2 linked regions of the Aridibaculum aurantiacum genome follow. Each later gene encodes a partner of the first gene's protein in a complex. Links are inferred from orthologs where the notes say so. Each region holds a gene or a part of one and is shown on either strand. Other genes may lie near its edges. The genes, in order: secA and secY.

What was found.
Region 2: the proteins of secA (region 1) and secY are in contact, whole or in part, in a crystal structure (PDB 3DIN), measured with the Thermotoga maritima proteins. The link is inferred for Aridibaculum aurantiacum from one-to-one orthologs. Residues at the interface, in WP_004082002.1 of Thermotoga maritima: Glu261, Ala262, Arg263, Lys300, Ala301, Arg302, Thr303, Ile304, Ile305, Leu323, Tyr324, Asp325, Pro326, Val329, Ser330, Tyr333, Ile336, Lys340, Phe345, Val349, Glu363, Phe364, Tyr374, Ser375, Gly376, Gly377, Glu393, Ile395, Thr482, Ser483; in WP_004081795.1 of Thermotoga maritima: Glu108, Gly109, Glu110, Glu111, Ala236, Glu237, Arg238, Arg239, Ile240, Thr241, Ile242, Gln243, Tyr244, Ala245, Arg246, Arg247, Val248, Thr249, Gly250, Arg251, Arg252, Val253, Tyr254, Gly256, Ala257, Ser258, Thr259, Tyr260, Leu261, Pro262.

The regions. Positions count from the first base shown.
Region 1 is NZ_JAFEWC010000001.1:725,781-733,326, forward strand. The notes cover bases 2,142-6,034. They hold secA (preprotein translocase subunit SecA), read right to left. Parts: upstream 5,675-6,034; coding sequence 2,342-5,674; downstream 2,142-2,341. Other genes in these bases: J4N22_RS03155 (LIC_10190 family membrane protein), read right to left, coding at 2,142-2,263; atpG (ATP synthase F1 subunit gamma), read left to right, coding at 6,033-6,034. In the rest of the region: deoC (deoxyribose-phosphate aldolase), read right to left, coding at 1-563; more of J4N22_RS03155, read right to left, coding at 560-2,141; more of atpG, read left to right, coding at 6,035-6,914; SMC-Scp complex subunit ScpB, read left to right, coding at 7,070-7,546. UniProt on the Escherichia coli protein: Required for protein export, interacts with the SecYEG preprotein conducting channel.
Region 2 is NZ_JAFEWC010000003.1:616,432-622,925, reverse strand. Bases 2,234-5,074 are described here. They hold secY (preprotein translocase subunit SecY), read right to left. Parts: upstream 4,409-5,074; coding sequence 3,059-4,408; downstream 2,234-3,058. Other genes in these bases: rplO (50S ribosomal protein L15), read right to left, coding at 4,487-4,936; map (type I methionyl aminopeptidase), read right to left, coding at 2,234-2,957. Also shown: J4N22_RS16260 (BaiN/RdsA family NAD(P)/FAD-dependent oxidoreductase), read right to left, coding at 1-1,158; J4N22_RS16255 (hypothetical protein), read left to right, coding at 1,286-2,047; more of map, read right to left, coding at 2,124-2,233; rpmD (50S ribosomal protein L30), read right to left, coding at 5,171-5,353; rpsE (30S ribosomal protein S5), read right to left, coding at 5,440-5,958; rplR (50S ribosomal protein L18), read right to left, coding at 6,049-6,399. UniProt on the Escherichia coli protein: The central subunit of the protein translocation channel SecYEG. Consists of two halves formed by TMs 1-5 and 6-10.

The sequences.
Region 1 (7,546 bases):
CGGATGCCGCCTGATGCTTTTATCTGAACATGTTCCGGCAGGTTAAGACGCATCAGTTTCACAGCTTCTACAGTGGCTCCTTTTTCTGCATAACCGGTAGATGTTTTCAGGTAATCTATTCCTGCAGCACCATACAGTTCGCAGCATTTCAATAATTCATCTTCTGTTAGTACGCCACTTTCTACAATCACCTTCACTACTTTGCCTCTATCTTTAATCACCGGCATCAGGTGATTGATCTCGTTGGCTACATATTTCCAGTCGTTATTCTTTATAGCCATGAAGTTGATCACTACATCCAGTTCGTCGGCACCGTCCACTATGGCTAACAAAGTTTCAGCCAATTTAGCTTCTACAGCTGAATACCCAAAAGGAAAACCAATAACTGTAGCTACTTTAACAGAAGTGCCTACTAATGTTTCTTTAGCTTTTTTTACAAATGGTGGCGGTATACAAACTGCGGCAAAACCATATTGCTTTGCTTCACCACACAATTTTTCTACTTCAGCAATTGTGGTGGTTGGTTTAAGTACGGTATGGTCTATCAGGTGATTGATCTTCATTTGGCAATAGTTGTGTCTTGTATGTTTCTAAATCCGTCTTGTAAAGTAGTACCTCGTAATCTCACTCCCGGCCTGAATACATCTGTACTCGGTAAAGGTGCATTCAGGCTATGATGGTGACGATCATGAATGTACAGCTTTATAGAGTCACTCAAGGGTACAAAAGTAAATGAACCGAGGTCATTATTTTTATGATATTCCTCGCTCTTTAAGGGTTTCACAGCATATTGTGAAATGGTATAAGGAGCCAGCATACGCGCAGCTACATAGCTAAAATAAACACACATACCCAGTGCTGCCAGCGTATATATGCTTTCAGAAATTTTTCCTCCTGTTTTATGTGTATTATTCAAAAGAAGCAATAGCGGGAAGAATATCACAGGTATCATAAAGTGGTAGCCAAATCTTACATCAGGTGAACCGATGAGCCAAAACAGGATACCTAAATATGCCACAGCAAAAGAAGCTATCCATTTTTTGTAAGGGTACCGCTTAAATACGACAACAGCAACAACGGGTGTTGCAAATGTTGCATATGTAAGCAGCGCATTAATTTTATTGCTGTGCCACAACTTGCCCAGCCATGTTGGGAACCACTGCATAAAAGACAGCCTGTTCACATAAACCCAATCTTCGCTTACCATACGTGGTGCATGCGATACATGCAAACGTTCAGCTTCTGCTACCTGCAGCGGCACTTTCCAATCTACGTTTACAAGATCAATAGAGGGAAAAGGAAACAAGATGTAGCCAGATAAAATGATGTTTCGCGCTATCCATGGAAGAAAAATGCAAAGGCCAATGGCTGCAACGGGTATGTAATTTTTGATGATCTCTTTATGTGCCTTTCGATAGAAGATGAATGGCAGGAACACGAATAGCATCAGCGGGATGGTGCTGATCTTGATGATGACTGAAAAGAAGGCTAACAGCAACAACACTTTCCACTCGCCGCCTTGCCAGTTTTCTTTTGTTTCTAATAATGTAAAGAAGCAATAGAGTACTAACATACTAGCCAAAGCATCAGCAGATGGCGAGGCTATATTGATAGGGAATTGCCTGAACAGTATAAACAAAAGCGGTATAAACAGCAGCCTGCTCATTCCCCGATACTGGTAGCTTTTATGGAGCATCCAGCCAAAGAAAGCAAGCACCAGCACGGGGTTTATAGGGTAAATAGATTGACCTGTGATAGCAGTGAAAGAGAAAGGTGCACTCAATACCATGAAAGCCGAATTGAAGCCAAACTGTGGGAACAGGTTAGCCAGCCCCGGCACTACTTTAAATTTTTCATTCCATAAGATTGACAGGATGTGATAGCCGGAACTATCAGTATTGTAAGGCGGAACAATAGCAAAAATGAGTATCACCAAAGCCACAGCTATGGTAACAGCCATTCGTTCTTTATGAAAAAGTACTCCAGCAATTTTATTGGCTTTTGTTTTTAAATCCACTAAAAATGGTGTTGTAAAAACAATGATTAAGGCGGCAATAGCCAATGGCACCAAAAGCAGGTAACCAGAAGGAAAGAAGAAGGAGAGAAAGTTGAGGTATATTGTTATGGTTGCAGTTCCTGTTAGCAATATCTCGAACAGCGGCGTTGAATATGGCTGCAGTTGACGTAGTGCATTGTTTACTACATAGCCAATACTCATTGCAAGAAAAAAGAATATTGAACCGGCAATGAGCAGTAGCAGCATAGATTGTATTTGGAGCAAAATAAAACAAGGATAAAACTTTCGCTTTATCCTTGTTCATTTTATTTGCCGGCAGGTCCTTTACAGGTCCTTACCATGACATTGCTTGTACTTCTTACCACTTCCACAAGGGCAAGGGTCGTTACGGCCAATCTTTGGTCCGACAACTACAGGCTGTTGTTTTACTGCAGTAGAAGGATCAAAATAATCATTCTCATTAGCTGCGTAATCCTGTCCTGCTGCATCTATTTCTTCCTTGTTTACCTGCAGCTTGCTCATGTCAGTTTTCTGCTCACGAGCCTGTTGCACCACACGCTGTTGTGGTTGCTCCTGTTCTACAGGTATACCACAGTGGCAAAGGAATGATACGATGTCTTTATTCACCTGCTCATCCATTTTCTTGAACAAGCCAAATGCTTCCATTTTATATATAACCAAAGGATCTTTCTGCTCGTAAGATGCAGTTTGTACACTTTGCTTCAGGTCGTCCATAGCGCGCAGGTGTTCTTTCCATGCATCGTCAATTAAGCCTAATGCTACACTACGTTCTACAGCCTGGTTCAGTTCAAGACCATCTGTTTGTATGGTCTTATCAAGATTTGCCAGCACCTGCATTCCACGACGGCCATCGGTAAATGGAACAACAACATTCTCAATATGCGCACCTTGGTTATTACGGATATCTCTGAAGACTGGTAACGCATTGGCTGCAACTACCTGCTTCTTCTGGTTGTAATGTTCTATGGCCTCGTTATAAAGACGGTCTACCAGTTCTCTTTCATTGCCTTTGTCCAGGTCTTCTTGCGAAATAGAGGTGTCTATACCGAAATGCATAATCACTTCCATCTTGAAGTTGTCATATTCATTGGCGCCTCTGAATCCACCAACCAGGCTTTCTGATACCTGGTAAAATGCATTGTCAATATCCAGGGCAAGACGATCTCCGAATAGGGCATGGTTACGTTTGGTATAAATAACGGTACGCTGCTTGTTCATTACATCATCATACTCCAGCAAACGCTTACGAATACCAAAGTTGTTTTCTTCCACCTTGCGCTGTGCTCTTTCAATGCTCTTGGTGATCATGCTGTGCTGTATCACTTCACCTTCTTTATAGCCAGCCATGTCCATCACCTTTGCAATACGCTCACTTCCGAACATACGCATCAGGTCATCTTCAAGCGATACAAAGAAAAGTGACGATCCCGGATCACCCTGGCGACCGGCGCGACCACGTAACTGCCTGTCTACACGACGGCTTTCGTGACGTTCGGTACCAATAATAGCCAAACCACCTACTTCTTTCACACCAGGTCCAAGCTTGATGTCAGTACCACGACCAGCCATGTTGGTAGCAATAGTAACTGCACCTGTTAAACCAGCTTCAGCTACTATCTGTGCTTCCCTGGCGTGTTGTTTTGCGTTCAATACATTGTGCGGAATACCTTTTTGCTTCAGCATACGGCTAAGCAATTCACTCACCTCTACGCTTGTTGTACCAACCAGTGTAGGACGGCCAGCGTTACGGTTTTCCTCTATGTCGTCAATTACAGCTTTGTATTTTTCGCGCTTAGTCTTGAATACTTTATCCTGCTCATCCTTACGGGTAATAGGAATATTGGTTGGAATGGTAACTACATCCAATTTGTAGATATCCCAGAATTCACCTGCTTCCGTTTCTGCAGTACCCGTCATACCAGCTAGCTTGTGGTACATACGGAAGTAGTTCTGCAGTGTAATGGTTGCATAGGTTTGTGTGGCAGCTTCAATCTTTACACTCTCTTTTGCTTCTATAGCCTGGTGCAGACCATCGCTATAACGGCGGCCTTCCAGTATACGACCTGTTTGTTCATCTACGATTTTCACAGCACCTTCCATTACCACATACTCCACGTCTTTTTCAAATAAGGTGTATGCTTTTAATAGCTGGTGAACAGTATGAATGCGATCTGCTTTTAAGCGGTAATCATTCAGTATGGCTTCTTTCTTGTGCAGTTTCTCTTCAGTGCTTAAAGAAGCATCTGTATCAACAGCATTCAATTCTATACTAATGTCAGGCAGGATAAAGAAGTTAGGATCTTCTCCACCTTTGGTGATCATCTGGATACCTTTATCGGTAAGATCTACCTGGTTGTTCTTTTCATCTATATGGAAGAAAAGTTCTTCATCAACCTTAGGCATTTCGCGCTGCTGGTCAGCCAGGTAGTAGTTTTCTGTCTTTTGAAGTTTTACACGAATTCCCGGCTCGCTCAGGAATTTAATCAAAGCACCACTTTTAGGTAAACCTCTGTATGCACGCATTAGTGCAAGGCCACCATCTTTAGGATCGTCGTTACCTTCTGAGAATTTTTTCTTCGCCTCGTTCAGGAATTGGTTGGTCACTCGTTTCTGAGCTTCTACCAGTTGCTGTACCCGAGGTTTTAGTACCTGGTACTCCTGTTCATCGCCACGAGGTATAGGTCCGCTGATGATGAGTGGTGTACGGGCGTCATCAATCAAAACGCTATCCACCTCATCCACCATGGCAAAGTGATGCTTGCGCTGCACCATTTCATTAGGTGTATGAACCATGTTGTCGCGCAGGTAGTCAAAACCAAATTCGTTGTTGGTACCATAAACAATGTCGGCCATGTAAGCGCGGCGACGATCTTCTGTATTCGGTTGGTGTTTATCTATACAATCTACTGTCAAACCTAACCATTCGAAAATGGGACCGTTCCACTCGCTATCGCGTCGTGCCAGGTAGTCATTCACCGTTACAATATGAACGCCTTCGCCTGCCAATGCATTCAGGTAAGCAGGAAGCGTAGATACAAGCGTTTTACCCTCACCGGTTGCCATTTCAGCAATTTTACCTGAGTGTAAAACAGAACCACCTATCAGCTGAACATCGTAGTGAACCATGTTCCATGTAACGGGGCTACCCGCAGCTAACCAGCTGTTGGCATAAGTTACATTTTCACCTTCTATTTTGATGTGCGACTTGCGGGTACTCAGTTCGCGGTCAAGATCAGTGGCTTTCGAAACAATCTCAGTATTAGAAGAGAAACGACGAGCTGTTTCCTTAACCACCGCGAAAGCTTCAGGTTGTATTTCCTTCAGAATTTCTTCTATCTGCTCGTCGCGCTGCTTCTTTAGTTTGTCTATCTGCTGGTAAATGCCATCCCTGCCATTGATATCTTCTGCAGGCAAGTTTTCAGCTTCATCGTGTAGAGTGCTTATTTCGGAGTCTATTCCTGTGAGGTGTTCGCGAATGCGGGTTCTGAATTCAACCGTTTTATTACGCAGTTCATCGTTGCTGAGCGACTGGTATTGCTGGAAGAAACTATTGACCTTTTCCACCACGGGAAGTAGTTGCTTTACATCTTTCTGCGACTTACTTCCGCCAAAGATTTTCGATAAGAAACCTAACATATTAGTTGGCTATTGAGTATATGTGTAATGATTAAGTTTTTGTTTTAGTCAAATTTGGTGCTACTGTTATATTATAGCCATTTTGACAGGGCGACAAAGGTAAGTAATGGTGCTGAGACGACCACAGGTGGAACAAACCTAGCTGTTAATGGATTGCTTAAGATAAGGAAGACGGTAACGAGGATACACCTGCATTTTTCCTGTCAATCATGATTTATTTTCAATTCTTTTTTCCTGCTCAACCCTTACCTTTGCAGCCGATTCTACATTAGGAGTGTTTATTTTCCAGCTGAATAATCTACGTTATGTTGCATAAGCCCCTGATGATGATGACACTTAAGTTTTACAATCATTTTATATGAGTGGTCAATTAAAAGAGGTTCGTAATCGTATAAAGAGTGTGCAAAGCACCCAGCAGATCACAAAAGCCATGAAAATGGTAAGTGCTGCCAAATTGCGTCGTGCCCAGGATGCTATTGTTCAGATGCGTCCGTATGCGCAAAAGCTACAGGAAATGCTCAGCAACATCGTGAGCAATACTGAAGGTGAAGTGGGTGGCAGCCTTGCTACTGACCGTGGTACCGAAAGAGTTCTTTTAATTGTAATCACCAGCGACCGTGGTTTGGCAGGTGGTTATAATGCCAACATCATCAAGCTGGCTAAAGAAACTATCAATACCCGCTATGCTGACCAAAACCGCAGGGGTAATGTTACCATCTGGAATATTGGTAAAAAAGGTTACGAAAGTCTTGCTAAGTCAAACTATAAGGTAAACGCAGATTTCAAAGATATTTTCCTAAACCTGAGCTTTGAATCTGTGCAAGCTGCTTCTGAAGCTGCAGTACAGGCATTCCGCGACAAACAATTTGATGTAGTAGAGCTTGTGTATAGTGAATTTAAAAATGCTGCTACACAACGTTTTGTGCTGGAGCGCTTTCTTCCTATTCCTAAAGTGGAGAGGCAAGAAGGTCTGAAAAAAGCTGATTTCATTTTTGAGCCTGCTAAAGAAGAATTGATAGCTGAGTTGATGCCTAAGATATTGAATACGCAGTTGTTCAAGGCTATACTTGATGCGCATGCCAGTGAGCATGGTGCACGTATGACAGCAATGGACAAAGCAAGTGAAAATGCTAATGAGCTGTTGAAGACACTGAAGATATCTTACAACCGTGCACGCCAGGCTGCCATCACCACCGAGCTTACTGAAATTGTAAGTGGTGCAGCAGCACTGAACGGATAAAATATATAGATGAATTTGAGAATGTGCAGATGTACCAGTTGCGTCTGCACATTTTTGTTTTAGGGCACCATGTGATACTTCAATGTCTTTAGTTCTTTTCTTTGCCTATTTTCATTTGCGTCTTTTTCAAAATCATTTCATTCTCACAATAACCAATGGAACTATCTACCATCATACCGCATATAGAAGCTTTGGTATTTGCCAGCGATAAGCCGCTTACCAGCCTCGATATTGTAGAACTTATCAATAATGCTTTTGGTTTTATGGAAGAGCGTATAACGCTTGACCAGGTAGAAAGTGCCATTGAAGGTATTCGCGAAAAATATAATGCAGAGTTTTATCCCTTTGAAGTAAGAGAAAGTGGTGGTGGCTGGCAGTTCCTGACCAAAAGGGAGTTTCATAAAACGGTTGGTCAACTGAATGGTGACAAGTTTTTAAAACGCCTTTCTAATGCTGCTCTAGAAACCCTTGCCATTATTGCTTATAAACAACCCATAACAAAGGGTGAAGTGGAAGCCATCCGTGGTGTGAACAGCGACTACAGCATTCAGAAGTTACTGGAGAAGGAATTAATCATCATCAGCGGCAGGAATGAGGACCTGCCAGGTAAGCCACTGGTTTATGCTACTTCC
Region 2 (6,494 bases), on another replicon or contig:
GATGCCGTCCACATCCATTATCTCGCCGGCAAAGTATAAGTTTGGAACGATCCGGCTTTCCATTGTATTGGCATCAACCTCTGAAAGTTTAATGCCGCCGCAGGTTACAAATTCTTCTTTGAAAGTTGTTTTCCCTTTCACCTCGAATTCGTGTGCTGTTAGATTCTTAATAAGCCTGTTCTGCTCCTTTGCCGGCACATCTGCCCAACGTAGCTCCTCTTTTATCCCACTTTCAGTTACTAAAAAATTCCAAAGCCTGTTAGGAAGGTTAAACGGGTTCCGGTTAACTATCTTTTGTGCAGCATGTTTATTCCGAAGTACTTGCCATGCTTCGCGCAACGACTGCTCGTTATAATCCTGCAGCCAGTTTACAAGGATAGTAAAATGGTAATCTTTTTCAGCCAGCTCTCTTGCGCCCCATGCTGATAGTTTCAATACTGCTGGGCCACTCATCCCCCAATGCGTGATCAGCAAAGGGCCATCTGATGTCAGTTTACTACCTGTTATTTTAATAGAAGCTTTTTCTACACTCACTCCCATAAGTTCGGTTATCGGGTGCTTCGGCATATTGAAAGTAAAAAGAGAAGGAACCGGGTTTTCTATAGAATGCCCCAGGTTTGTTAACCATTGAAACATACCAGCTTTTGGAAAACCACCACAGGCCACCACTACGTAATCAGCCTTCAGCAGTTCCCCATTGGCAAGCACTACATCAAACCCTTCTTTTCCATTTTTAATCTCCTTCACCTCCCTGCTCATCTGCACTTCTACGCCATATTTATCTGCCTCTCGCAGCAGGCAATCAATAATAGTTTGTGAACTGTCGGTATTTGAAAACATCCTTCCATCAGCTTCTGTTTTCAGCTTCACTCCCCTTTCTTCAAACCATTGAATACAGTGGGTAGTATTGAACTGGTGGAAGGTTTTCTTTAAGAAGTTGGTTCCGCGGGGGTACCGCTTTACCAGGTTTGAAATTTCAAAGCATGCATGGGTAACATTGCATCTTCCGCCGCCGCTTACCTTTACTTTAGAAAGCAGTTTCGACGTTTTCTCCAGTATGATTACTTTCAATTTATTATTCATGCGAGCAGCATTCACTGCGCAAAAAAATCCAGCTGCGCCCCCTCCTATTACTACCAATGTTGCTGATGCTTTCATTTTTCAAATGTAGTTACCATGCGTGTAGCACGGGGCACTAATACAAATTGATTATTTTTTCCGCTTGATACTTTTCGAATTATTGCATTCGTTATTTATCAAGCACCTTTTTTAAAAATAAAAACTTATGAAAAAAATGTACAGACTCCTGGTGGTAGTACTTTTTGCTTCCGCACTGGCGGCACCAACTTTTGCGCAAAGCCCAGAACAAACAAAGAGAGAAAGGATCATCAGCTCCTACATGCTCACCTTTGGCAGGCAGCCAAACCAGGGCGAACTGAATCATTGGATGGGAAGAGAAAACCTGACCGTGGAGCAATTGGTGGCAAACCACAGCCGCTACCTTCAATCTGATGCCAACGAAAAAAGAGCAACTATCAGAAGAGCATTTGCTCATGCTTATGGCTACACCCCAAGCGACCAACAGGTAAACCAAAGCATGTCTTCTTCTTTTAACTATACTGATTGGATGAACAACCACACCTCTTACTTAAGGTCAAATAAAAAAGCGTGGGATGACATGATTGCAAAAGTATACTGGAATGTTTGCAGCCGCTGGGCCACTGATAATGACAGAAGATCTTGGAAACAATCTGAAGCAAAACCTTATATGCTAGTAGCTGCAGTTGTAGATGTATGGCACAAAGAAAACTCCTGGTTTGGAAGGTGGTATGTTCCTTCTAACTCAAGGCATCTTACACAGGTGGCAATATCAAACCCTGTAGCTAATGAAGTAGCAAGAGTTGTGGCAGCAGGTGGAGCTAATGCAGTGGCAGCAGGTGGAGCAAATGTAATTGCCGCAGGCGGTGGCAACGTGATTGCAGCTGGTGGCGGTAATGTAATTGCAGCTGGCGGTGGAAATGTGATTGCTGCTGGTGGTTTAAATTAATACTGAACAAAACGAAATAAAAAAGAGGCTGTTTTTGAAACAGCCTCTTTTTTTATATCAAAGTATCTTATATTACTTATTGTTCCACCAATTCCTGCTGTACAGCTTGTAGGTATTTCGAATTTAAATTCTCGTTTGCAAGTTCAGCCTCTTCTATCAGTTTAAAAGAAGACAAGATCTCAGCTTTCCCTTTCTTCACACATACATTGTGCTCGTAATGGGCTGATGGCTTACCATCTTTGGTTCTCACGGTCCAGCCATCTGTATCGTAATACACTTCTTTTACGCCCATGTTTATCATTGGCTCAATAGCAATGGTCATTCCTTCTTTCAACTTTGGACCGGTTCCGCGTTTACCAAAATTAGGCACCTGCGGATCTTCGTGCAGGCTTCTTCCAAGACCATGACCAACCAGTTCGCGCACTACACCATAGCCATATTTCCTTTCAGTATAATCCTGGATAGCAAAAGCTATATCTCCTATCCTGTTTCCATGATGAGCTTTCTCAATTCCTTTATACAAGCTTTCTTTAGTTATACGCATCAGCTGCTGCACTTCTTCACTTATTTCACCTAGCGCAAAAGTGTAAGCATAATCACCATGAAATCCATTTTTGAAAACACCCAGGTCCACAGAAACGATATCTCCATCTTTCAACACATCATTAGAAGGGAAACCATGCACTACTGCATCGTTAACAGAAATACACGAAGCAAATGGATAACCACGATAATTGAGAAATGAAGGAACACCTTTATTATCCCTGATTACCTGTTCTGCAAGTTTGTCTGCTTGTTTGGTGGTAACTCCGGGCTTTAAAAATTTGGCCACTTCACTAAGTGCAAGCTCTACTACCCTGCAACTTTCACGCATTATCTCCAGGTCTGCATTTGATTTGTAATGGATCATATTTCTAATTCTACTCATTTTACAAATAAACCTGCCTCAAGGTTGGGCAGGTTTACGTTTTTATCTAGCAGGATGATATTTCTACCAGCCTCAGTTATCAATTAATAAGAAGCCTGAGTAACAGTTTGCTGCCTGCCCTGGATTCTTCCACTGTTCATAAGACCATCGTATTGTCTCATCAACAGCTGTGTTTCTATCTGCTGTAGTGTATCAAGGATTACACCCACCATGATCAGTAGCGATGTACCACCGAAGAAGGTAGAGAAACCAGAAGTAACACCCAGTCTTTGTGCAAAGCCAGGAAGGATACCTACCAATGCAAGGAAAATTGCACCTGGTAAAGTTATCTTATCCATTACTGAACCAATATAATCAGCGGTTGGCTGACCAGGCTTAACACCAGGTATAAAACCATTGTTACGCTTAAGGTCTTCCGACATCTGCTTAGGATTAAAGATCAAAGCAGTGTATAGGAAAGTAAATGCAATTACCATTACAGCATATACAACCATGTACCAGAAGTTGCTGTGATCACCAAAGATCTTAGCGATGGTAGTTCCAGACTCTGTACCTGTGAAAGAGAACAAAGTAGGAAGGAACATGATAGCCTGTGCAAAGATGATAGGCATTACACCCGCCATATTCACCTTCATTGGAAGGAACTGGCGAGCACCTCCAAACTGGCGATTACCAACTATCTGCTTAGCATAACTAACAGGTATCTTACGTACACCTTGTACCAGGATGATAATACCCATGATGATAACGATAAGGATCGCGATCTCGATAAGGAAGATCAACAATCCACCACCACCACGCGCTTGCTTAGCAGTAAATTCTTGAATGATAGATTGAGGGAAACGTGCAAGGATACCTACCATGATGATGATAGAAGTACCGTTACCCAATCCTTTATCCTGTATTTTTTCACCCAGCCACATTACAAACAAAGTACCTGCAGTAAGTGTAATGATAGTAGATACAAGGAAATATGGTTGATAAGCAGGAATGATAGCCTCAGCATAACCAGGACTATTAAGGTAAGCTACATAAGCACTTGCCTGGAAAGCGGTTACAATAACAGTAAGGTAACGCGTCCACTGGTTAATTTTTTTACGACCACTGTCGCCCTCTTTCTGGATCTTTTGAAGCTGCGGAACCAGGATGGTCATCAACTGCATAAAAATGGAAGCAGATATATAAGGCATGATACCCAGGGCAAGAATAGAAGCTTGTGAGAATGCACCACCAGCAAAGGTGTCAAATAGTCCAAGCAAACCATTTTGAGCTGCATTAGCCTGTGCCTGGTCAAGCAGGTTAGGGTTCATACCCGGCAATACGATATGCGTTCCAAGACGGTAAACAAATACCAGGGCTAGCGTTACAATGATCTTGCTACGCAGCTCATCTATTGTCCAGATATTTTTAAGAGTCTGAATGAATTTTTTCACTGAAAGTTGAGTTGTAGGTGTTAATCTCTCTAAAGCCAAAGGACGCACTTTAGGAGTGCGTCCGGCTAATTACATTAGTTACTGTGCTATTTCAATGCTGCCACCAGCTGCTTCAATTGCTTCTTTAGCTTTAGCGCTAAAAGCGTTTACTCTAAAAGTAACTTTGCTCTTCAATTCACCAGTACCTAAAATCTTGATAAGATCAGTTTGACCAATCAGGCCATTGATATAAAGATTTTCTGGAGTGATTTCAGTAAAACCATATTTTTCAACCAGGTGATCGATCTGGCCCAGGTTCAATACTTTGTACTCTACGCGATGTGGGTTTTTAAAGCCACGCTTAGGTACACGACGCTGAATTGGCATCTGGCCACCTTCAAAAGCCATTTTACTAGAGTAACCGGCACGGCTTTGTCCACCTTTGTTACCTTTTGTGGCAGTACCACCTTTACCTGAAGCCTCACCACGGCCTAATCTTTTTTCTTTGTGTGTAGCGCCTTGAGCGGGTCTAAGAGTGTGTAGTTTCATCTTACGTTTGATTTTTACTTACGGGGTTCAATCCCCTCGCATTAATGATAAATAAATGATCTATAAAAACAAGGATGTTTTTGTAGCGGGCGAAGGTAATACTATTCAGCATACGTTGCGTCGCACTCGTGTACTGTTGTAGTCACTTCAGCAAATTTTAAGTCAAAAGACAAAAGTCAAAAATCAAAAAGGCACAGTAGTACCATTTTTTGACTTTTGACTTTCGAATATGATTTAGTTCACTTCCTCTACTTTCACCAGGTGATTAACCTTAGTGATCATACCCAGGATCTGTGGAGTAGCTTCTACTTCTACAGAAGCGTTCATCTTTTTCAAACCAAGTGCTTCGATTGTACGTTTAGCTCTTTCAGGTCTGTCGATAACGCTTTTTACTTGTGTTATTCTAATCTTTTTCATGATAATTAGTTTAAGGTTTAATGTCTAACGTTTAAGGTTCTGTGTTTCCAACTTTAAACCTTAAACTTAAAACGTTAAACGTGCAGTTACCCGTTAAAAACTTTCTTTAGTCCAACTGTTCTTGTTTTAGCAACCTGGATAGGCTCTCTCAACAATGCTAAAGCTTTGAAAGTAGCTTTAACCACGTTGTGAGGATTAGCAGATCCAAGGCTCTTTGCCAAAACGTCGGTAACACCCGCGCTTTCCAATACTGCACGCATACTACCTCCGGCAATTACACCGGTACCATGAGCAGCAGGCTTGATGAATACTTTAGCAGCACCTTCTTTAGCCAGTTGGTCGTGAGGTATAGTTCCGTGCATAACAGGAACTTTGATCAGGTTCTTCTTAGCATCTTCGATGCCTTTGGTGATAGCTTCCTGAACTTCTTTAGCCTTACCCAAACCATGACCTACCACACCTTTTTCATTTCCTACTACTACAAGCGCAGAGAAACTAAAAGTACGTCCGCCTTTGGTGGTTTTAACCACACGGTTAATGGCTACTACTTTTTCTTTTAGTTCCAGGTCACCGCCTTTTACTTTATTTAAAATTGCTTTTGACATTGTCTCTATTTGAGATTTCTGATTTTATGATGTCTGATATTTTTTCGATTACCGAGGTGGAAACAAATCCTACATCAGCAATCATTAAATCTAAAATTGCAATCCACCTTGTCTTGCGCCATCAGCTACAGCTTTCACACGACCGTGGTACAGGTTACCACCTCTATCGAAAACACATGTAGTGATACCAAGAGCAGAAGCTTTACGAGCAATAGATTCTCCAACCATTTTGCTTTTATCAATCTTAGGAGCAGTTTGGGCAGCGATATCCTTTTCTCTTGATGAAGCAGCAGCCAGTGTTTGACCGGTAGTATCATCAATCAGTTGAGCATAGATTTCTGCATTGCTTCTGAAAACAGAAAGGCGAGGCTTAGTAGAAGTACCAGCTACCTTCTTACGAATGCGGTAACGGATCTTCTGCCTTTTTATTAATTTGTCCATTGTTATTTTATTTACTCCCCGATGCTGCCGGGGCGAAAGTTGATTAGTTGTCTAGTTGATGGGTTGATCGGTCACAATTCAACTTGCCAACCGAT